3 regions of the Streptosporangium brasiliense genome follow, and region 1 is predicted to be linked to each of the others. Evidence: riboswitches for the same ligand, from Rfam matches in the RefSeq annotation. Region 1 holds a riboswitch; each other region holds the start of a gene.
What was found. Region 1 has a riboswitch for S-adenosylmethionine ahead of J2S55_RS03595 (glutathione S-transferase C-terminal domain-containing protein). Riboswitches for the same ligand answer to the same signal wherever they lie in the genome.

Region 1 (6,902 bases):
CCCGAGGCGGGGCCGGTGGAGGCCCGCATGCGCGAGGTCCAGATCGAGATCTACCGGACGGGGAGCTACACGCACACCCCGGAGGAGCTCGCCTTCGGCGCCCGGGTGGCCTGGCGCAACAGCTCCAGGTGCATCGGCCGGCTGTACTGGCACTCGCTGCAGGTGCGTGACCGGCGCTGGGTGAACACGGCCGAGGAGGTGGCCGTGGAGTGCGTCAACCACCTGAGGGAGGCCGCGCCCAACCGCAAGGTCCGGCCGACGATCACGGTGTTCGCCCCCGACCGGCCGGGCAGGCCGGGCCCGAGGATCTGGAACGAGCAGCTCATCCGCTACGCCGGGTACGCGATGGACGACGGGTCCGTCGTCGGCGACCCCCGGTATGTGGACTTCACCACGATGGTGCGCAAACTCGGCTGGCCCGGCGGCCCCGGCACGCATTTCGACGTGCTGCCGCTGGTCGTCTCGGCGGGCGGCGGCTCGCCGCTGATGTTCGGCGTGCCCGCCGACGCCGTGCTGGAGGTGGAGCTCACCCACCCGTCCTACCGCTGGTTCGAGAAGCTCGGGCTGCGCTGGCACGCCGTACCGGCGATCTCCAACATGTGCCTGGAGATCGGCGGGATCCACTACCGGGCGGCGCCGTTCAACGGCTGGTACATGGGCAGCGAGATCGGCGCGCGCAACCTCGCCGACATCGACCGCTACGACCTGATGCCGATCATGGCCCAGCTCCTGGGCCTGGACACCTCCACCGACCGCTCGCTCTGGCGCGACCACGCCCTGGTTGAGCTGAACGTGGCGGTCCTGCACTCCTTCGACCAGGCCGGGGTGACGGTGACCGACCACCACACCGAGTCGCGGCGCTTCCTGACCCACCTGGCGCGCGAGGAGAAGGCCGGCCGGGTCTGCCCGGCCGACTGGAGCTGGATCGTCCCGCCCATCTCGGGCTCGGCCACGCCGGTCTTCCACCGCTACTACGACGAGGCGGAGCTGTCGCCGAGCTACGTCCACCACCCCGATTCCGTGGAGCGGGGGCTCGGCCGCTGGCCCGTGCCGGGGTGGTGACGGAGGGCGGGACGGCGCGGCGGCGGGGCGGGGGCGTTGCGGAGAAGCTGTAGAACATGATTCGGTATGGTGGCCGGGTGAGGAGGGCGCGGAATGATGGACCTGGTGCTGTCGTCGGTCGAGCAGGGCGTGCTGACCCTGACGTTCAACCGGCCCGAGCGGCTCAACGCCTGGACCGACACGATGGGGCGGCGATACTTCGACCAGCTCGCCGAGGCCGAGAAGGACCCGGAGGTCCGGGTGATCGTCGTGACCGGGGCGGGGAGGGGCTTCTGCGCCGGCGCGGACTTCCAGACCCTCAACGCCATCCAGGACGGCTCCTACGAAGGGGAGCCGGACAGGCGGCCCACCACCTTCCCGGCCACCATCGGCAAGCCGGTCATCGCGGCCGTCAACGGCGCCTGTGCCGGGCTCGGCATGGTCCACGCCCTGGTCTGCGACCTGGTCTTCACCGCCGCCGAGGCCAAGTGGACGACCGCCTTCGCCCGCCGCGGCCTGATCGCCGAGTACGGCCTGTCGTGGATCCTGCCCAGGCTCATCGGCCAGGCCCGGGCCATGGACCTGCTGCTGTCGGGCCGCACGTTCACCGGGGCGGAGGCGTACCGGCTGGGCCTGGCCGGCCGGTCGGTGCCCGGGGAGAACCTGCTGGAGGAGACCCTGGCCTACGCCCGCGAGCTGGCGACGCACAGCTCGCCGGCGTCGATGGCCGTGATCAAGCGCCAGGTCTGGGGCGACTGGGACCGGACCCTGGAGGCGTCGGAGTCGGCCGCCGTGCGCCTGATGGCCGAGTCGTTCGGCCGCCCCGACTTCGCCGAGGGCGTGGCCAGCTTCGTCGAGCGCCGCGCCCCCAGGTTTCCGCCCCTGTAAGCCCGCCCGCCGCCGGGCCTCGCCCGCGGCGGTGGCGCGGGGCGGTCAGGTCACGTGGGACAGCCAGTGGGGGGCGGTCCTGAAGGGGGCGGCGCCGGTGGTGACGGCCTCCATCAGCCGGGCGGCCGTGGCGCGGGCGTTCTCGATGACCTCGGGGGGATAGGCGTAGCGGACCTGGTGCTCCTCGAACTCGTCCTCGTCGTCCAGGAGGATCCGGCCGTCGCGCATGCGCAGGACGTCGAGGTCGAGGTCGACCATGGTCACCTCGCCGTCGCGCCACTGGGGGACGGTCGAGATGTCGCAGTAGATCTCGACCCTGTTCGGCTCGGCGTTGAAGGTGGCCGTCCACCAGGCGTCGCGGGGGAAGAGCATCACGAACGCGTCGGTCCAGGTCACCGGCGGCTCGTCGCCCTTGCTGCCGGTGGAGCCGGCGACGCAGCCGGTCCAGACGCCGTGCTCGTCCTCGCCGAGGAGCAGCGCGGGGTGGTGCCAGTGCAGTGAGCCGTCGTATTTGCGGTAGACCACATTCACGATCTCGCGTGTCATCCCCCGACCATAAGGGTTGACAGAGATCTATGTATTTCCTACCTTCTAACTAGGTTAAGAGTGTCAGTGCAGAGCCCCGGCTCACTGACCGGCAACCCTCGCACCGCGGCGGGGTGCCCCCGGGGGAGACCTGGCGGCACGGTCGGCGTGCCGCAAGCGCGGACCCCTCAACGGGTCACCGAGGCATGCCTGGGAGCAGTACATGTCCGAGATCACACTCAACTACGCCGGCCCCGTCGACCTCGACGCCTACGGCCGCTACCGGCCGGGCGACCGGCCCGGCCCCCGCTACCCCTTCCAGGGGCGGATCACCGCCGACGGCGCCGGCGAGTTCCCCGCCGAGCCGGGCCGCTACCACCTCTACGTCGCGGCGGTCTGTCCCTACGCGCAGCGCGCGGTGATCGTGCGCTCGCTCAAGGGACTGCAGGACGTGATCTCGCTGTCCTACGTGGACGACGAGCGTGACGGGCGCGGCTGGGCCTTCCGCGAGCGGCGCGGGGCCGACCCGGTGAACGGCTTCACCACGCTCCGCGAGGCGTACGAGGCGACCGAGCCGGGCTTCGACGGCCACGTCTCGGTGCCGGTGCTGTGGGACAGGGCGGGCGGGCGGATCGTCAGCAACGACTTCCCCGACATCACGATCGACCTGGGCACCCGGTTCGGCGGCGACCCGGAGATCGACCTCTACCCCGAGGAGCTCCGGCCGGACATCGACGCGCTCAACGCCAGGATCTACGAGTACGCCAACACCGCGGCGGGCCGCGTCGCCTCGGCCGCCGGCGAGACGGAGTACGGCCAGGCACGTCAGGCCGTGATCTCCTTCCTGGAGGAGCTCGACGCCCGGCTCGCCGACCGCAGGTTCCTGTTCGGCTCCGGGATCACCGAGGCGGACGTGCGGCTCTGGCCGACGCTGCTCCGCTTCGACCTCGCCGACAACCCCTCCGCCAGGATCAGCGAGCGCCCGCTGACCGCCTTCCCGAATCTGTGGGCCTACGCCCGGGACCTCTACCGGCACCCCGCCTTCCGTGACAGCACCGACTTCTCCGCGATCACCTCCCCGGCCGCCACGGAGACCGACCCCTGGCGGATCCCGGTCGAGCCGCTCCACGCCGACTGGGACGAGCCGCACCGCAGAGCCGCCGTATGAGCCCCGCGAGCGCCGCGACCCCCGTGCGGCCGGGCGAGGAGATCGCATGAGCGCCTCCGTCGCCGTCGTCGGCGCCGGGCCGACCGGGACCTGCCTGGTGGAGCGGATCTGCGCCAACGCGGCCGACCTGCTCGACTGGCCGTCGCTGGACGTCCACGTGATCGACCCCTACCCCCCGGGCGGCGGACGGGTCTGGCGCAGGGAGCAGCCCGAGCTGCTCTGGATGAACTCCACCGCCGCCGACGTGACGCTGTTCACCGACGCGTCGGTCCAGTGCCGGGGCCCGATCCGCCCCGGCCCCTCGCTGGCCCAGTGGCTCGGCGGCGACCCCGGCAGGTTCGCCTCCCGGCCCGTCCAGAACGCCTACCTGTCCCACGTCTTCCAGCAGGCGGTCGACACCGCTCCACGCGGCGTCCGGGTGCACGTCCACGCGGCCCGCGCGCTGGACCTCACCGACGTCCCCGGCGGGCAGGTCGTGACGCTGGAGGGCGGCCGGACGATCGAGGTGGACGCGGTGATCCTGGCGCAGGGGCACGGCGACGTGATCCCGACCAGGCAGGAGCGGGCACTGGCGGAGACGGCCGCGGGCAGCGGGCTGCACTACCTGCCCACCGGCTACGCCGCCGACCTCGACCTGGACCGGGTGCCCGGGGGCGAGCCGGTGATCGTCCGGGGCATGGGGCTGGCCTTCGTCGACCTGATGGTGCTGCTCACCTCGGGCCGGGGCGGCCGGTTCGTCCGCGAGTACGACGGGGAGCTCGTCTACCTGCCCAGCGGGCGGGAGCCGCTGCTCCAGGTGGGCTCGCGCCGCGGCGTGCCGTACCACTCGAAGACCGGATACCCCTTCCGCGGCGCCCGCCCGCCGGTGCCGCGCTTCCTCACCGCGCAGGCGCTCGGCGAGGGGCCGTGGAACTTCCGCAGGGACGTGTGGCCGCTGGCCGCCAAGGAGCTGGGCCACGCCTACTACCACGAGCTGCTCACCGCCCACCCGGAGCGGGCCCGGACGGGCTGGGCGGAGTTCGAGGAGGCGTACGCGGCCGAGGAGTGGCGCAGTCCCGGGATGCGCGCGCTGATCCGCAGGGCCGTACCCCGGCATCTGGACCGGCTGGACTTCGACCGGCTGGACCGGCCGCTGGAGCGGATGCGGTTCGGCGATCCGGCGGGGCTGCGCAGGTGGATGCACGGCTACCTGGGAGCGGACCTGGAGCGGCGCTCCGACCCCGCGCACAGCGCCGACCACGCCATGATCCTCGGGCTGCTGTCCGTCTACGGCGTCCTGGCCGAGCTGGGCGTCTCCGACCCCTGGTTCCACGGCTTCTTCAGCTACGTCGCCAGCGGTCCGCCCGGCCCCCGGCTGGAGGAGCTGCGGGCGCTGGCCAGGGCCGGCGTGGTCACCTTCCTCGGCGCGGACCTGAAGGTGGAGCACCGTGACCGGCGGTGGCAGGCGCACAGCCCCACCGTCCCCGGCACGGTGGCGGCCCGGACCCTGATCGAGGCCCGGCTGCCCGCGCCCAGCGTGAGCCGGGCCACCGACCCGCTGATCTCCGCGCTCCGCGACCGGGGCGAGATCGACGAGGACTCCGGGCTGCTGAAGGTACGGCCCGCCGACCGCCGCCTGCTCGACCGCTCCGACACCCCCCACCCCCGCAGGTTCGCCTTCGGCCCCTGGGTCGTGGGCGGCAGGGCCACCGGCGGGTTCGCCCGGCCCGGCCTCAACGCCCCGCTCTTCCGGCACGCCGACGCCCTCGCCCGGATCGTGCTGTCCGAGGCCGTCACCACCCAGATCCGACACGTCGCCTGAGCTGTCTGCCGCCCGAGCTGCCTGTCGCCTGAGCTGTAAGGAGAGAAGAACGTGAAAGTCCGATGGGGCGCCCTGACGCTGACCGCGGTGCTGGCGCTCGCGGCGTGCGGGGCCGAGACGGAGGCCCCGACAGCCGCGGCCGGCGGCGGGGGCGGCGGGTCGCTGGTGTGGGCGGTGGAGACGCAGCCCATCACGTTCAACCCCCAGCTGTGGGGCCAGAACAAGGCCCGCCTGCTGGTGCACAACCAGTTCGACTCGCTGGTCGCCCGGGGCAAGGACGGCGAGTTCCTGCCGTGGCTGGCCAAGTCCTGGGAGGTCTCCAAGGACGGCCTGACCTACACCCTCCACCTCCGCGACGACGTCACCTTCCACGACGGGGAGAAGTTCGACGCCGCGTCGGTGAAGGCCAACTTCGACCAGTTCCTGGCACCGGGCTACAACCCGGCGGTCGCCGCCGTCCAGCTCCGTAACTTCGGCAGGGCCGAGGTGGCCGGCCCGCACACCCTGAAGATCACACTGAAGGCGCCGGACGGACTGTTCCTGGACTTCCTGTCCTCGCCGTACGCCGGCCAGATCTCCCCGAAGTCGCTGAGGAACGCCAAGGACCTCAAGGCCGGCGGGGTCGACGTCGTCGGCACCGGGCCGTTCGTCCTCGACCGGTTCACCCCGGGACAGGAGGTCCACTACAAGCGCAACCCCGACTACGGCTGGCCGCCCGCCGGCTCGGCCCACCAGGGGCCGGCGCACCTGGCGGAGGTGACCTACCGCTTCCTGCCCGAGGCCGCCGTCCGGGTCGGCGCGCTCACCTCGGGCCAGGTCCAGGTGATCGAGGGCGTGCCCGCCACGGAGATCGCCCTGATCAAGGGCGACCCCCGGTTGAAGCTGGAGACCAGCCTCAACTCCGGCAGCGCGTTCTCCTACTACTTCAACCAGTCGCACCCACCCTTCGACGACAAACGGGTGCGCGAGGCCTTCCGGGACGCCGTCGACGTCGACGCCGTCCTCAACTCGGTCTACCAGGGCACGGCGGAACGGGCCTGGAGCATCATCGGCCAGGGCAGCCCGCAGCTCTACGACGCCTCACTGGAGAACACCTTCGGCAACGACCCGCAGCGGGCGGCCAGGCTGCTCGACGAGGCGGGCTGGGACAAGCGCGACGCCGAGGGTTACCGGGTCAAGGACGGCAGGCGGCTGACCGTGCGGGCCGTCAACTCCGCCCCGTTTGTCCGCGACCGCCGCGACATCCTCGCCCAGGCGATCCAGGCGGCGGTCAAGCAGAGCGCCGGCATCGACTTCCAGGTCAAGCTGGTCGACCAGGGCACCGCGCAGAAGGCCTACGACGACAACCAATATGACGTCTTCGAGAACTCGCGCGGCGACACCGACGCCGGGGCCGCGCTCAACCTGATCCTCCCCAAGGGCGCCGCGATCAACCGGACCCACTTCGCGGACGCCGGCCTGGACAGGTTGCTCACCGAG
Region 2 (6,902 bases), on a different contig from region 1:
CGAAGAAGCTGGCCGTCAAGACCCGGCCGATCGCGAAGCTCGGTGACGAGGCGTTCACCTTCAGCGCCCAGGACGTCACGGCGGACAGCCTCGGCGGCGCCGAGCGGGCCGTGGTGGTCCGACGGGGCAGCTCCGTTCTGCTGTACAGCGAGTTCACGGCGTACGGCAAGGTCGGCAAGCACGACTTCGGCGGGCTGCTGGCCGATGCCGGAGCGGTGACTCCCCGGCTCTGCCAGGCCGCGAAGGAGTGCTGAGGCGGCGGCTCGCCCTCGTCGGAACCGGGTCGGTCGCCCCCGAGGGGTCCGGGGGCGACCGTACGGCTCAGACCCGCACGTCGAGGGAGGTCAGTCCGCGGATGATGTAGCCCGGCCCCCAGGTGGGCTCGGCGGCGAGCTCCAGCTTCGGGGCCCTGCGCAGCAGCGCGCCGAACGACTCGGCCAGCTCGATCCGGGCCAGCGGGGCGCCCAGGCAGAAGTGGATGCCCGCGCCGAAGGAGATGTGCGGGTTGTCCGCCCGGCCCACGTCGAGGCGGTCGGGGTCGGCGAACACCTCGGGGTCGCGGTTGGCCGAGCCGAACAGCAGCGCCACCTCCGTGCCGCGCGGGATGTCCACCCCGCCCACGGTGATGTCCTCAAGCACCCAGCGCTCGAACATCTGCAGCGGGGTGTCCCAGCGCATCAGCTCCTCGATCGCCGTGGGCAGCAGGCCGTGGTCGGCGCGGAGCCGTTCCAGCTCGGCCGGGTTGCGCAACAGCGACCACCAGCCGTTGCCGGTGACGTTGACGGTGGCCTCGTGCCCGGCGTTGAGCAGCAGCACGCAGGTGCCGACCAGCTCCTCCTCGGTGAGCCTGTCGCCCTCGTCGGCCACCAGGGCCAGCGCGCTGATCAGGTCGTCGCCGGGGTCGGCCCGGCGGGCGCGGGCCAGCTCGATCAGGTAGTCGGAGAACTCCTGGGCCGCGCGCACCGCGGTGTGCTGGGCCTCGACCGACGGGTTGAGCTCGTACATCCCGCAGATGTCGGCCGACCAGGGCCGCAGCAGGTGCCGGTCGGCCTCGGGCACGCCGAGCATCTCGGCGATCACGGTCACCGGCAGCGGCTCGGCCACCTCGGCGATCAGGTCGCCCCCGCCGCGCTCGACGAACGCCTCCACCAGTTCCCCGGCGATCCGGGCGACCTTCGGGCGGAGCGCCTCCACCATGCGCGGGGTGAACGCCTTGGACACCAGGCGCCGCAGCCGCGTGTGGACCGGCGGTTCGACGTCGAGCATCCCGGCCCGGACCACCCGCCAGAACGGGTCCTGGAAGTCGGGGTCGTCCGGCCTGCCGAACTCGGCGTGCGTGGCGACGTGCAGGTAGGAGCGGCCGAGCCGGCGGTCGCGCAGCAGCGCGTTGACGTCGGCGTGCCGGGCGATCAGCCACTGGCCGGTCGGCTCGAAGAAGCTGACCGGCCGTTCCCGCCTCAGCTCGGCGTAGACGTCATAGGGGTGGGCGACGAATTCCGGATTCCAAGGATCAAAGCGCACGTAAGCATCGTAATGTTCGCTGCCAAACTTGTGAGCTACGAGGCGGCCGGCCCGGCCGTACGCGAGCTCCGACAGACCGAACGGATCAACGGGCACAGGCCGTCGGGAGGTGTTTCGCGGCGGACGCAGGCCGGCTGGAGGTGTTTCGCGGCGGACCTTCGGGGATCTCCGCGGGATCGACCCTCAAGCGGGCTGAATCCTTTTCCGCCGAGACTCCCTCTTATATGAGTACCGGCCTTATATGCGTACCGGCGCCACGGCCGGTCGACGGACAGGAGGTTCCCTTGACCACCATGATCGTTATCGCTGTCGCGGCAGTGCTCATCTGCGCGTGCAGCGTCGCGTTCCTCCGCAAGCGGGCCCGGTCCCGTGGCTAGGGCCTCCCGATCCCGGTGGCCCAGCCGGCAGCTGATCGCGGCGGCGCAGCAGGGAGACCAGGCGTCGATCGCCGCTCTGGTCAGCGGGTCCCACCCGCACGTGCGGCGGTTCGCCTTCTCGCTGTGCGCGAGTCCGCAGGACGCCGAGGACGCCGCCCAAGAGGCGCTCATCATCCTCTTCCGCAAGATCGGCACCTTGCGGGCGTCCGGCGCGCTGGCCTCGTGGATGTTCCAGATCGTGCGCAACGAATGCCTGCGCCGCGCCCAGTCGCTGGTGTGGCGGGCCGAACCGGCCCTTGACGGATCCTGCTCCTCCGCGGAGGACGAGGTGCTGCGGGGCCTCGAAGTCGACCAGGTCGCCACCGCGATCGCCGCGCTGCCGGCCGATCAACGCCTCGTGCTGATCATGCGTGATGTCCAGGGCCTGCCGGGCCCTGTCGTCGCCAGATCCCTCGGGCTGAGCAGCGCCGCCATGAAATCCCGGCTGCACCGCGCCCGGGCCGCCGTCCGCGGCGACCTGCAGACCCAGAACTGGGGAGGAATCGAATGAGAAGCACGAAGATGACCGGCGACGCGGGCTTCGCCAGCAGGTCCGTCTCCCGGCACCTGCTCCGCGGCGGGCTCGGGTTCGGTCTCCTGATCGGAGCCGTCGCGCTGGTCCCGACGGCCGGACCGGCCAGTCTGCTGCTGGCGCCGCTCGGCCTGGTTGCTCTGCGCGGCTGCCCGACCTGCTGGGCCATCGGACTGGTGCAGACGATCTCGATGGGCCGTCTCCAACGCTCCTGCGTGGACGGCCGGTGCACCCTGACGGACGGAACCGGCGGAGATCTCCGCCGGACGGCGGCGGACCGCACGGGAGCTTCGGCAGGCTGACGACACGCCCGCCAGGAACAACCGACGGACATTCCGGGACGCCATGGCAGGCGCGGGCCCGCGCCCCGATGCCGACGGGTGGTGGCGCCCCGATCTCGGCGACCGGCTCCGGGCCGCGCACCACGACAGGCCGGCCGCTTTCACGGCGAGGTCACCTGACCGCTGAGCCTCCACCGTGATCGGGATCCGGCTCCGCCACCCGGTCCGACGGTCCACGCACGCCCTGGTCCTGCGGGGACCCGGCCCGCTCGTCCGCCTCGTAGCGGTGGTGCAGCTCGACCGGCCCGTCCTCCTCGGGCACGCCCTTGGCCGCCTTGCCGCGCATCCGGATGTTCAGCAGCTCCACGACGAGCGAGAACGCCATCGCGAAGTAGATGTAGCCCTTGGAGATGTGCTGCTCGAAGCCCTCGGCGATGAGCACGACGCCGATCAGCACCAGGAACGACAGGGCGAGCATCTTGATGCTCGGGTGCTTGTCCACGAAACGGCTGATCGGGCCGGAGGCGAAGAGCATCACGACGACCGAGACGATGACGGCCGCGACCATGACGCCGAGCTCGTCGACCATGCCGACCGCGGTGATCACCGAGTCGAGGGAGAACACGATGTCCAGGACCATGATCTGGAGGATCACCGCGGTGAAGGAGGCGGCGACCCTGCCGCTGGCGTGACCCGACTTGCCCTCAAGGCTGTCGTGCATCTCGAAGACGCTCTTGCCCAGCAGGAAGAGGCCGCCGAGGATCAGGATCAGGTCGCGTCCCGAGATCGGATGGCCGAAGACCTCGAACATCGGCGCCGTCAGCTTCACCACCCACGACAGCGCCAGCAACAGCAGCAGCCGGCTGACCAGGGCGGCGAGGAGACCCAGCTTCCGCGCCTTGTCGCGCTGGCCGGGCGGGAGCTTCCCCGCCAGGATCGAGATGAAGATGATGTTGTCGATGCCCAGCACGATCTCCAGGCCGACAAGGGTGACGAACCCTATCCAGATCTCGGGATCAGTCACCCAATCCATCGTTCACTCCTCCGTCAGGCGTCAGGGGTCACTGCCTAGACGACTGGGCATCACCGTGAGTTCCTGAACAAGGATCACAACTGCGCATTTCAACGACTTGCGGAGCCCGGCCAGGAGTCGGTTATAGTTCCCCTGTAGGTCATGAGTGCCAGTGACAAGCCCCGGCTCGCTGGCCGGCAACCCTCGCGTCCGCGGCGGGGTGCCCCGGGTGAGGACCTGGTCCGGCACGGAGCGTGCCGGGCAAGCGCGGGCTCCACGCACCAACGCCACGGCTTGGGGTCCGATGACCTCCGAGGAGTTCTGGCGTGTCCGCACTGACGATCTTCACCTCCGCCCCCGCCACGTCCGTGACCGTCCCCGCCACCCGCGCGTCCGAGGACCGGCGGATCCCCGCGGTGCTCGGCTCGGACCTCCAGGTCCCGGTCAGGGGCGGCAGGCTCGTCCCCTACGCCAACCTCGACTACGCCGCCAGCGCGCCCTGTCTGGAGCCGGTGAGCGCCGCCGTCGCCGCCGCGCTCCCGGCCTATTCCAGCGTCCACCGCGGTGCCGGGTACGCCTCCCAGCTCACCACGGCCCGCTACGAGCAGGCCCGGCACACGGTCCGCGCCTTCGTCGGGGCGCGCCCCGACGACTCGGTGATCTTCACCCGGAACACCACCGACGCGACCAACCTGCTGGCCCGCAGCCTTCCGGCGGGGACCACCGCCGTGGTCTTCGACACCGAGCACCACGCCTCGCTGCTGCCCTGGGCCGACGCCGTACGGCTCGCGCCCCCCGCCTTCCCGGGCGAGGCGGTCCGCGCCGCCGACGAGGCGCTGGCCGGGATCCACGGCCCCAAGCTGCTGGTCGTGACCGCGGCCTCCAACGTCACCGGCGAGCTCTGGCCGATCGCCGCCCTGGCCCACATCGCCCACCGCCACGGCGCCCGCATCCTCGTCGACGCCGCCCAGCTCGTCCCGCACCGCCGGCTCAACCTGACCGCACTGGACCTGGACTACGTGGTCTTCTCCGGCCACAAGCTCTACGCCCCCTTCGGCACCGGCGCCCTGGTCGGCCGGACCGACTGGCTGTCGGAGGCGGAGCCGTACCTGCGGGGCGGCGGCGCGGTGCGCTCGGTCGACGGCGACGGGGCCGAGTGGCACGACGACCCCGAGGCCCGTCACGAGGCCGGCACCCCGAACGTCCTGGGCGCCATCGCCCTGGCCGCCGCCTGCGACGCCCTGAGCGCCACCGGCTGGAGCCCGCTGCTGCGCGAGGAGGAGCGCCTCATCGGCCGCCTCCGCGCCGGCCTGGCCTCCGTCGAGGGTGTCCACGAGCTGTCCCTGTGGGGTCCCGACCACCCCCGCGTCGGCATCGTCTCCTTCGTGGTGGACGGCTTCACCGCCCGCGAGGTCGCCGAGGCCCTGTCCGGCGAGTACGGCATCGGCGTGCGCGACGGCAAGTTCTGCGCCCACCCCTTCGTCCGTCACCTCCTCGGCGCCAAGGACGGCGGCTGCGACGACGTCACCGCCTCCGCGGTCCGCGCCTCCATCGGGATCGGCACCACCGAGGAGCACGTCGACCGTCTGGTCGCCGCTCTGCGGGACCTGCTGTCGCGGAGCTGACGTGACAGCATGGCCCTATGACTGAGCGTCGTGCCGGAGGCGCGCCCCGGGAGATCAGCGTAGGGATCGGCGCCGGAGCGGACGCCGTGCACGGAGTGCGCGGCAAGGAGCTCGCGACCGAGGACATGGTCCTCAACATCGGGCCGCAGCATCCGTCCACCCACGGGGTGCTGCGGCTGCGGCTCACCCTGGACGGGGAGCGGATCAGCGCGGCCGAGCCGATCGTGGGCTACATGCACCGCGGCGCGGAGAAGCTGTTCGAGGTGCGCGACTACCGGCAGATCATCGTGCTGGCCAACCGGCACGACTGGCTGTCGGCGTTCGCCAACGAGCTGGGCGTCGTGCTCGCGGTGGAGCGGATGCTCGGCATGGAGGTGCCGGTCCGGGCGGTCTGGATGCGCACGCTCCTGGCCGAGCTCAACCGGGTCCTCAGCCACCTGATGTTCCTCGGCTCCTATCCGCTGGAGCTCGGCGCGATCACCCCGGTCTTCTACGCCTTCCGGGAGCGCGAGACCCTCCAGGCCGTGATGGAGGAGATCTCCGGCGGCCGGATGCACTACATGTTCAACCGGGTCGGCGGCCTCAAGGAGGACGTGCCCGAGGGCTGGACGGACCGCGCCGGGCGCGCCGTCGCGGACGTGCGGCGGCGGCTGCCCGACATCGAGCACCTGATCGCCGGGAACGAGATCTTCCTGGCCCGCACGGTCGGGGTGGGCGTGCTGGACCGGGAGACGATCATGCAGTACGGCGTGAGCGGCCCGATCGCCCGCGCCTCCGGGGTCGACCTCGACCTGCGCAGGGACGAGCCCTACCTCGCCTACGGCGAGCTGCCGGTGCGGGTCGTCACCCGGACGGCCGGAGACTGCCACGCCCGGTTCGAGGTGCTGCTGGAGCAGGTGAAGGTCTCCCTGGACCTGGCCGACGCCTGCCTGGAGCGGCTCCGGGAGCTGCCGCAGGGGCCGGTCAACCAGCGCCTGCCCAAGGTGCTCAAGGTGCCCGAGGGCCACACCTACGCCTGGACCGAGAACCCGCTCGGCATCAACGGCTACTATCTGGTCTCCCGCGGCGAGAAGACCCCCTGGCGGATGAAGCTCCGCTCGGCCTCCTACAACAACGTCCAGGTGCTGCGCGAGATGCTCCCCGGCCACCTGGTCTCCGACATGGTGGCCATCCTGGGGTCGATGTTCTTCGTCGTGGGCGACATCGACAAGTGACGCACGGGCCGCGCCGCCCCGGGGCTAGCGGTCCTCCTCCGAGGAGTCCTTGGGCACCTTGCAGCAGTATTCGAGGTAGAGGGCGGCGCAGACCAGCACCACGCAGCCCACGAACGAGCCGCCGGCGATGAGGAAGTCGCGGCGGGGCACGCCCTGCTCCAGCAGGTCGGCGGTGTAGATCGTGAACCCGGCGAAGACGCCGCCGAAGATCGCCCCGCCGTACGCGGAGGCCTTGGCGAGGGCCGCCAGCCGGGCCACCGCCAGCGGCTCGACGGGTTTGGTGTCGCCCTTGCGCTCGATC
Region 3 (6,902 bases), on a different contig from region 1:
CGCGGAGGGCGGCCATGTGCGACTCGACGTCGGGTTCGCGGGCCCGCGCCCAGAGCGTCTCACCGTCCACGCCGAGGCCGTGCACGCCGATCCGGGTGGTCCTGCCGCCGTGGGTGACGGTACGGGCGGCGCGGTCCACCTCCGCGCCGAGCACCGTCTCGCAGCAGTCCATGAAGGCCCCGGCCCAGCGCGCGGTCAGGAACCCCGCGTGGTCGGCGCCCAGGATGCCTTCGAGCAGTTCGATCCCGACGCCGTCGGGGAGCAGGTTGAAATACTCCGGCGGCGCCCACGGGGTGTGTGAGAAGTGGGCCACCCGCAGGTCGGGCCGCTCGCCCCGCAGCATGGCCGGGACGAGGGTCAGGTGGTAGTCCTGGACCATCACCCTGGCGCCGTGCGCCGCCTCCTCGGCCAGCGCCGTCGCGAACGCCTCGTTGTACGCCTGGTAGGACTCCCACTCGCGGCGGAACCTGGCGTCGAAGTGCGGCCTGTTGGGGGTGTCGTACAGGAGGTGGTTGACGAACCAGAGAGTGGAGTTCGCCACCGCGTTGTAGGCCCGGTGGAAGATCGTCGGGGGGATGTCGAGCATCCGCACCGCCCCGGTGTCGTAGCCGGCGTGGTCGAGCCGGCCGCCGGGCGCCAGCCGCGCCGCGCTGCGGTCGCCGTCGGACAGCGCGGCGCAGACCCAGAGCATGTTGAGACCCTTGGCGACCTCCGCCAGCCCCGAGACCAGGCCGCCTCCGCCCCTGCGCATGCTCAGGGAGCCGTCCTCGGAGAGCGTGAACGAGACGGGACCGCGGTTGGAAGCCACCAGGATCGCGTTCATCAGACCCCCTCGCCTAGGGACATGCTTGTCCCGAAGGTTAACCAAACATAACCCTCGACCGTAGGATGTCGAGCGACTGTGACCGGTGATGGGGGCCCTTGATGGCGCTGGACGAGACGACCGAGGAACTGGCCCGTATGGCCGCCGGGGGTGACCACCGCGCGCTGGGTGAGCTGCTGAAGCGGATCGAACCGGACGTGCTCCGCCACTGCGGGCGCATCCTGCCCTACCGGCAGGACGCCGAGGAGGCCTCCCAGGACACGCTGCTGGCGGTGGCCCGCAACATCGGACGCTTCGAGGGGCGGGCCCGGTTCACCACCTGGCTGCACATCGTGACCGCCAACTGCGCCCGGACCACCTACCGGTCGCTGAAGCGGCGCTCGGCCGAGCAGAGCTCCGACGAGCTGCCGCTGCAGAAGCCCGATGTCGCCCGGGTGAGCGTGATCGCCGGGTCCCGGCTGGACCTGCTCGACGCGATGGAGGCGCTGGAGGCCGACAAGCCGGAGCTGGCCCAGGCGCTGGTGCTGCGCGACATCTGCCAGCTCGACTACAACGAGGTGGCCGAGCAGCTCGGCATCCCGCTCGGCACCGCCAAGTCCCGCATCCACCAGGCGCGTAAATACGTCCAGGGCGCGCTGGGCGACGCCTACGGGTTCTGAGACCCCGGCGCGGCGGCCGGGTCCGGGGACGGCGGGACGGTCCGGGGCCGGGGCGGGCCCGCGTGCGCCCGCGCGGTCCGGGGCGCACCGGCGGGGCGTTCGGAATCGTCTCCCGCGTGGCGTTCGGCTTCTACGGCCTTGAGTGGCAACGCCTGAATTAAGGTGGCGTTGCCCATGTCGCACGATCAAGCGGCGATTGGGGCGCTCTCCCCCCTCATGCCCGGAAAGCTGAGGTCGAGGAGAGACCCATGTCCCACAGACGTCCCCTTGCGGCGGGGTGTGTCCTGGCGCTCGCCGCACTTGCCCTGACGGCCGCCCCAGCCGTCGCCAGGCACCGGACGGCGGACAGCCCGGTGGTCCCGACCGCCTGGAACCCGCCGCCGGGCATGATCGAGGCGCTTGAGCGCGATCTCGGTCTCAGCCGGGAACAGGTCCACGCCCGCCTGGCCAACGAGGCCCGCCTGGCGCCGGTCGAGGAGGACCTCCGCCACCGGCTGGGCCCGCACTTCGGCGGCTCCTGGTTCGTCGGGACCACCGCGCAGGTCCTCGTGGTGGCCACCACCGACCCCGCCGACATCCCCCAGATCATCGCCGGCGGCGCCCGGCCCGAGGTCGTCGGCACGTCGATGACGAAGCTCGTGTCGACCAAGAAGAAGATCGACGAGGTTCTGCTCGGCCGCCCGAAGGGCGGGACGGTGAGCTACATCGACGTGAAGACCAACAAGGTCGTCGTCCTGTCCAAGGAGACCTCGGAGACCGAGGTCATCATGAAGAGCATCGACATGGACGGGGCCGTGGTGAGCGTGCTGCCCTCCGGCGAGGACCCCCGGCCCTTCTACGACCTGGTGGGCGGCGACCCCTACTACATCGGCACCGTGCACCGCTGCTCGATCGGCTTCTCCGTGACCCGCGGAGCCCAGAAGGGCTTCGTCAGCGCCGGCCACTGCGGCAAGGTGGACGAGACCACCACCGGTTTCAACCGGGCGGCCCAGGGCGTCTTCCGGGGGTCGACCTTCCCGGGCAGCGACTTCTCCTGGGTTGCCGTGAACGCCAACTGGACGCCCAAGCCGCTGGTGAACAACGGCAGCGGCGGCACCGTGCGCGTCAGAGGCTCCAGGGTGGCCATCGAGGGCGCCTCGGTCTGCCGGGCCGGCTCCACCACCGACTGGCACTGCGGCACGGTCCTGCAGCGCGACGCCAGCGTCGCCTACCCCCAGGGGAGCATCTACGAGCTGACCCGCACCAACGTGTGCGCCGAGCCAGGCGACTCCGGGGGCTCCTTCGTCTCCCAGGACCAGGCCCAGGGGGTCACCTCCGGCGGCTCCGGCAACTGCACCACGGGCGGCGTCACCTACTTCCAGCCGCTCGGCGAGATCCTCACGACCTACGGCCTCACCCTGGTGACCGACGGCGGCAGTCCGCCGGCCGCCGCGGCCTGCAAGGGTTACCCGAAGAACGTCACCGGCAGGCTGAGCGCCGGTCAGGGCGCCTACCAGCCCGACAACCGCTACTACCGGGCGAGCGTCACGGGCCTCCACTCCGGCTGCCTGGACGCCGCCGACGGCGTCGACTTCGACCTCTATCTCCAGAAATGGGGCGCCCTCGGCTGGCTCACGGTCGCCCTCTCGGAGGGGCCGGGCCCCGACGAGAAGATCGATTACACCGGCACGCCGGGTTACTACCGCTATCGCGTGTACGCCTCACGCGGCTCCGGCCCCTACGCCCTGGGCTTCAGGGCGCCGTGACGGCCCGGCCGCCGGGTCGGGTGCCCGGCGCGGCGGCCTCCCGGACGTCGTGATCTCGGCGAACTGTCCGCCAGGTAACACATTACATCTCAAACAGTGAGACGGTTGGTCAGGATGGAGGCAAGCCGGGGTAGAGTGCGTAAGACCTGCTCGCCAGGTTCCAACTGAATATTTGCTCATCCAGAGGGGTGGAGGGACCGGCCCTGCGAAGCCCCGGCAACCCTCCCGGTTCAAGACTCGTGATCTGACGAGGTCGGCCGGGACAGGTGCCAATTCCGGTCTGCGGCCAGGGTGGTCGCAGACGAAGATGAGGGAAAGGCCTCGCTTCATGGCGCTCGCAAGCACTGAAACCACCACCTCGCTCGACTTCGGCCCCGCCGCGGCCCTGTCCTGCCGCGAATGCGGCGCCCGCTACGACCTCGGTCCCAGCTTCGCCTGTATCGAGTGTTTCGGGCCCCTTGAGATCGCCTACGACTTCGGGCGCGTGACCCGGGAGCAGATCGCCGAGGGGCCGACGAACATCTGGCGCTACCGCTCGCTGCTGCCCGTCCCCGCGGACGTGGCCGCCAAGCCCAACATGGCGCCCGGCTGGACCAAGCTCGTCAAGGCCGACAACCTCGCCCGTGAGCTGGGCATCCGTTCGTTGCACGTGAAGGACGACTCCGGCAACCCCACCCACTCCTTCAAGGACCGCGTGGTGGCCATCGCGGTCGAGGCGGCCCGCAACTTCGGCTTCCACACCCTGTCCTGCTCCTCCACCGGCAACCTGGCCGGCGCGGTGACCGCGGCCGCCGCCCGGGCCGGGCTGGACGCCTGCGTGTTCATCCCCGCGGACCTGGAGCAGGCCAAGATCGTCATGGCGTCGGTCTACGGCGGCAGGCTCGTCGGCATCGAGGGCACCTACGACGACGTCAACCGCTTCTGCTCGGAGCTCATCGGTGACGAGCTGGGCGACAAGTGGGGCTTCGTCAACGTCAACCTCCGGCCTTACTACGCCGAGGGCTCCAAGACGCTGGCCTACGAGATCGCCGAGCAGCTCGGCTGGCGGATCCCCGACCAGATCGTCATCCCGGTCGCGTCCGGCTCCCAGCTCACGAAGATCGACAAGGCGTTCAAGGAGCTGATCGCGCTCGGTCTCGTCGAGGACCGGCCATACAAGATCTTCGCCGCCCAGGCCGAGGGCTGCTCCCCGGTCTCCGCCGCCTACAAGGCGGGCCACGACGTGATCCGCCCGGTCAAGCCGGACACCATCGCCAAGTCGCTGGCGATCGGGAACCCCGCCGACGGCCCCTACGTGCTGGACATCGCCCGGCGCACCGGCGGCGCGGTGGAGGACGTCACCGACGCCGAGATCGTCGACGCGATCCGGCTGCTGGCCAGGACCGAGGGGATCTTCGCCGAGACCGCGGGCGGCGTCACCGTCGGCGTGCTGCGCAAGCTGGTCGCCTCCGGGCGGCTCGACCCCGAGGGCGAGACCGTGGTCCTCAACACCGGCGACGGCCTCAAGACCCTCGACGCGGTGGCGGACCAGGCGCGTCCCACCGCGGTCATCCGGCCGTCTCTTGACGCATTCCGTACGGCTATCGCCTAGAAACTTGTGAAAGGGACTGAATAATGAGCGTTTCTGTGCGGATTCCGACGATTCTCCGGACCTACACCGGCGGCTCGGCCGAGGTGACCGCGGAGGGGGAGACCCTCCGGGAGGTTCTGCAGAAGCTCGATGCGGACCACCCCGGAATCGGCGCCCGCATTCTCGATGAAACGGGCAAGATTCGGCGTTTTGTCAACGTCTATGTCGGGGATGAGGACGTCCGTTTCGCCGACAACCTCGACACGGCCACGCCGTCCGGCGTCCAGATCTCCATCATTCCGGCGGTCGCGGGGGGCTGACCCCCGGCGCCTCCGCGCGCCCACCCCGCCTCTCCCTGACACCCGCACGCGGCCCGGCCGCGTGCGGGTGTCGTGTTTCGCGGGGAAGATCGCCTCTGCTGACCTGGGGATATGATGCAATTTTTAACCAATTAATCGTACCGGCAAAACTCTGCTCCGCCCCTGAATGCGTATGTAAAGGGGTAGTTTGCTGATTGACTCTGTTGCCCTATGGTGTCCCACAGGTATGGTCGAGAACGATCGACGTAGGCGATGTCTACGCCTCGGAGATTGAGGACTTCGCGAGAGGAATGGGCGGCGTCCTCAAGTCCAGTAAGAGGAGTCAGAAGTGGCGCAAGGCACCGTCAAATGGTTCAACGCGGACAAGGGCTACGGCTTCATCGCGGTAGACGGTGGTAAGGATGTGTTCGTCCATTACTCCGCGATCATGATGGATGGCTATCGTGCGCTCGAGCAGGGCCAGCGGGTCGAGTTCGAGATCACTCAAGGCCAGAAGGGCCCCCAGGCGGAATCCGTCCGGGCGGTCTGACGCACCCCTTTCCGTCCATTCGTCGGGAAATGTCGGCGGATCCCGCGGCAGCGCAGTCCGCGTGGATCTTCCGGCGGTCGGCCCGGCTCGCCGCGCAACCGGCGGGCCGGGCCTTCGCCGTGAAGGCGGGACCTCGTTCTAAGCTGGGTGCAGGTCAGGGCCCCACAGCTTGCACTCGGCAGGGTAGAGTGCTAAACAGTTCGTTGGCACTCCCTGTTGGAGAGTGCCAACCCTGGATCGAGACGATGGGACCCGCCGAACGGAGTCGCGGGTCCACATGCCGTCGCGGGCGTCGGCTCGATCTGGTGCAAGCCACCCTGCGTTTGGGAGGTCTAGCCGTATGGCAGCCAAGATGATCGCGTTTGACGAGGACGCCCGGCGCGGTCTCGAGCGCGGTATGAACCAGCTCGCGGACGCCGTCAAGGTGACCCTCGGCCCCAAGGGCCGTAACGTCGTCCTGGAGAAGAAGTGGGGCGCCCCCACCATCACCAACGACGGTGTCTCCATCGCCAAGGAGATCGAGCTCGAGGACCCGTGGGAGAAGATCGGGGCCGAGCTCGTCAAGGAAGTCGCCAAGAAGACCGACGACGTCGCGGGTGACGGCACCACCACCGCCACCGTGCTCGCCCAGGCCCTGGTACGCGAGGGTCTGCGCAACGTCGCCGCCGGCGCCAACCCGATGTCGCTGAAGAAGGGCATCGAGGCCGCCGTCGAGCGCGTCAGCGAGGAGCTCTCCAAGCTGGCCAAGGACGTGGAGACGAAGGCGCAGATCGCCTCCACCGCCTCCATCTCCGCGGGCGACCCGCAGATCGGCGAGATGATCGCCGAGGCGATGGACAAGGTCGGCAAGGAAGGCGTCATCACCGTCGAGGAGAGCAACACCTTCGGCCTGGAGCTTGAGCTCACCGAGGGCATGCGCTTCGACAAGGGCTACATCTCGCCTTACTTCGTGACCGACCCGGAGCGTATGGAGGCCGTCCTCGACGACCCCTACATCCTCGTCGTCAACTCCAAGGTCTCCGCCAACAAGGACCTGCTCCCGGTCCTCGACAAGGTCGTGCAGGCCGGCAAGCCGCTGCTGATCATCGCCGAGGACATCGAGGGCGAGGCCCTGGCCACCCTGGTCGTCAACAAGATCCGTGGCCTGTTCCGCTCGGTCGCGGTCAAGGCTCCCGGCTTCGGTGACCGCCGCAAGGCCATGCTGGGCGACATCGGCATCCTGACCGGCGCGCAGGTCATCAGCGAGGACCTGGGCC

Region 2: it holds a riboswitch for S-adenosylmethionine, as region 1 does, so the genes downstream of both, J2S55_RS18090 (aminotransferase class V-fold PLP-dependent enzyme) here and J2S55_RS03595 (glutathione S-transferase C-terminal domain-containing protein) in region 1, are expected to answer to the same signal.
Region 3: it holds a riboswitch for S-adenosylmethionine, as region 1 does, so the genes downstream of both, thrC (threonine synthase) here and J2S55_RS03595 (glutathione S-transferase C-terminal domain-containing protein) in region 1, are expected to answer to the same signal.

Annotation. Positions count from the first base shown of each region.
Region 1 covers NZ_JAUSRB010000001.1:811,061-817,962, forward strand. Annotated here, with positions in the region: gene J2S55_RS03580 (nitric oxide synthase oxygenase) at 1-1,062, shown strand, start outside; gene J2S55_RS03585 (enoyl-CoA hydratase) at 1,156-1,929, shown strand; gene J2S55_RS03590 (ribonuclease FAU-1 family protein) at 1,975-2,475, opposite strand; SAM riboswitch class IV at 2,528-2,640, shown strand; gene J2S55_RS03595 (glutathione S-transferase C-terminal domain-containing protein) at 2,678-3,622, shown strand; gene J2S55_RS03600 (FAD/NAD(P)-binding protein) at 3,669-5,423, shown strand; gene J2S55_RS03605 (ABC transporter substrate-binding protein) at 5,475-6,902, shown strand, end outside.
Region 2 covers NZ_JAUSRB010000002.1:2,010,582-2,017,483, reverse strand. Annotated here, with positions in the region: gene J2S55_RS18115 (hypothetical protein) at 1-254, shown strand, start outside; gene J2S55_RS18110 (cytochrome P450) at 322-1,521, opposite strand; gene J2S55_RS18105 (RNA polymerase sigma factor) at 1,891-2,448, shown strand; gene J2S55_RS18100 (hypothetical protein) at 2,445-2,771, shown strand; gene J2S55_RS18095 (TerC family protein) at 2,923-3,783, opposite strand; SAM riboswitch class IV at 3,921-4,036, shown strand; gene J2S55_RS18090 (aminotransferase class V-fold PLP-dependent enzyme) at 4,089-5,387, shown strand; gene J2S55_RS18085 (NADH-quinone oxidoreductase subunit D) at 5,405-6,601, shown strand; gene J2S55_RS18080 (DUF3180 domain-containing protein) at 6,626-6,902, opposite strand, start outside.
Region 3 covers NZ_JAUSRB010000002.1:2,320,419-2,327,320, forward strand. Annotated here, with positions in the region: gene J2S55_RS19480 (alpha,alpha-trehalose-phosphate synthase (UDP-forming)) at 1-823, opposite strand, end outside; gene J2S55_RS19485 (RNA polymerase sigma factor) at 925-1,482, shown strand; gene J2S55_RS19490 (S1 family peptidase) at 1,731-3,227, shown strand; SAM riboswitch class I at 3,401-3,541, shown strand; gene thrC (threonine synthase) at 3,556-4,818, shown strand; gene J2S55_RS19500 (MoaD/ThiS family protein) at 4,842-5,117, shown strand; gene J2S55_RS19505 (cold-shock protein) at 5,446-5,646, shown strand; gene groL (chaperonin GroEL) at 5,987-6,902, shown strand, end outside.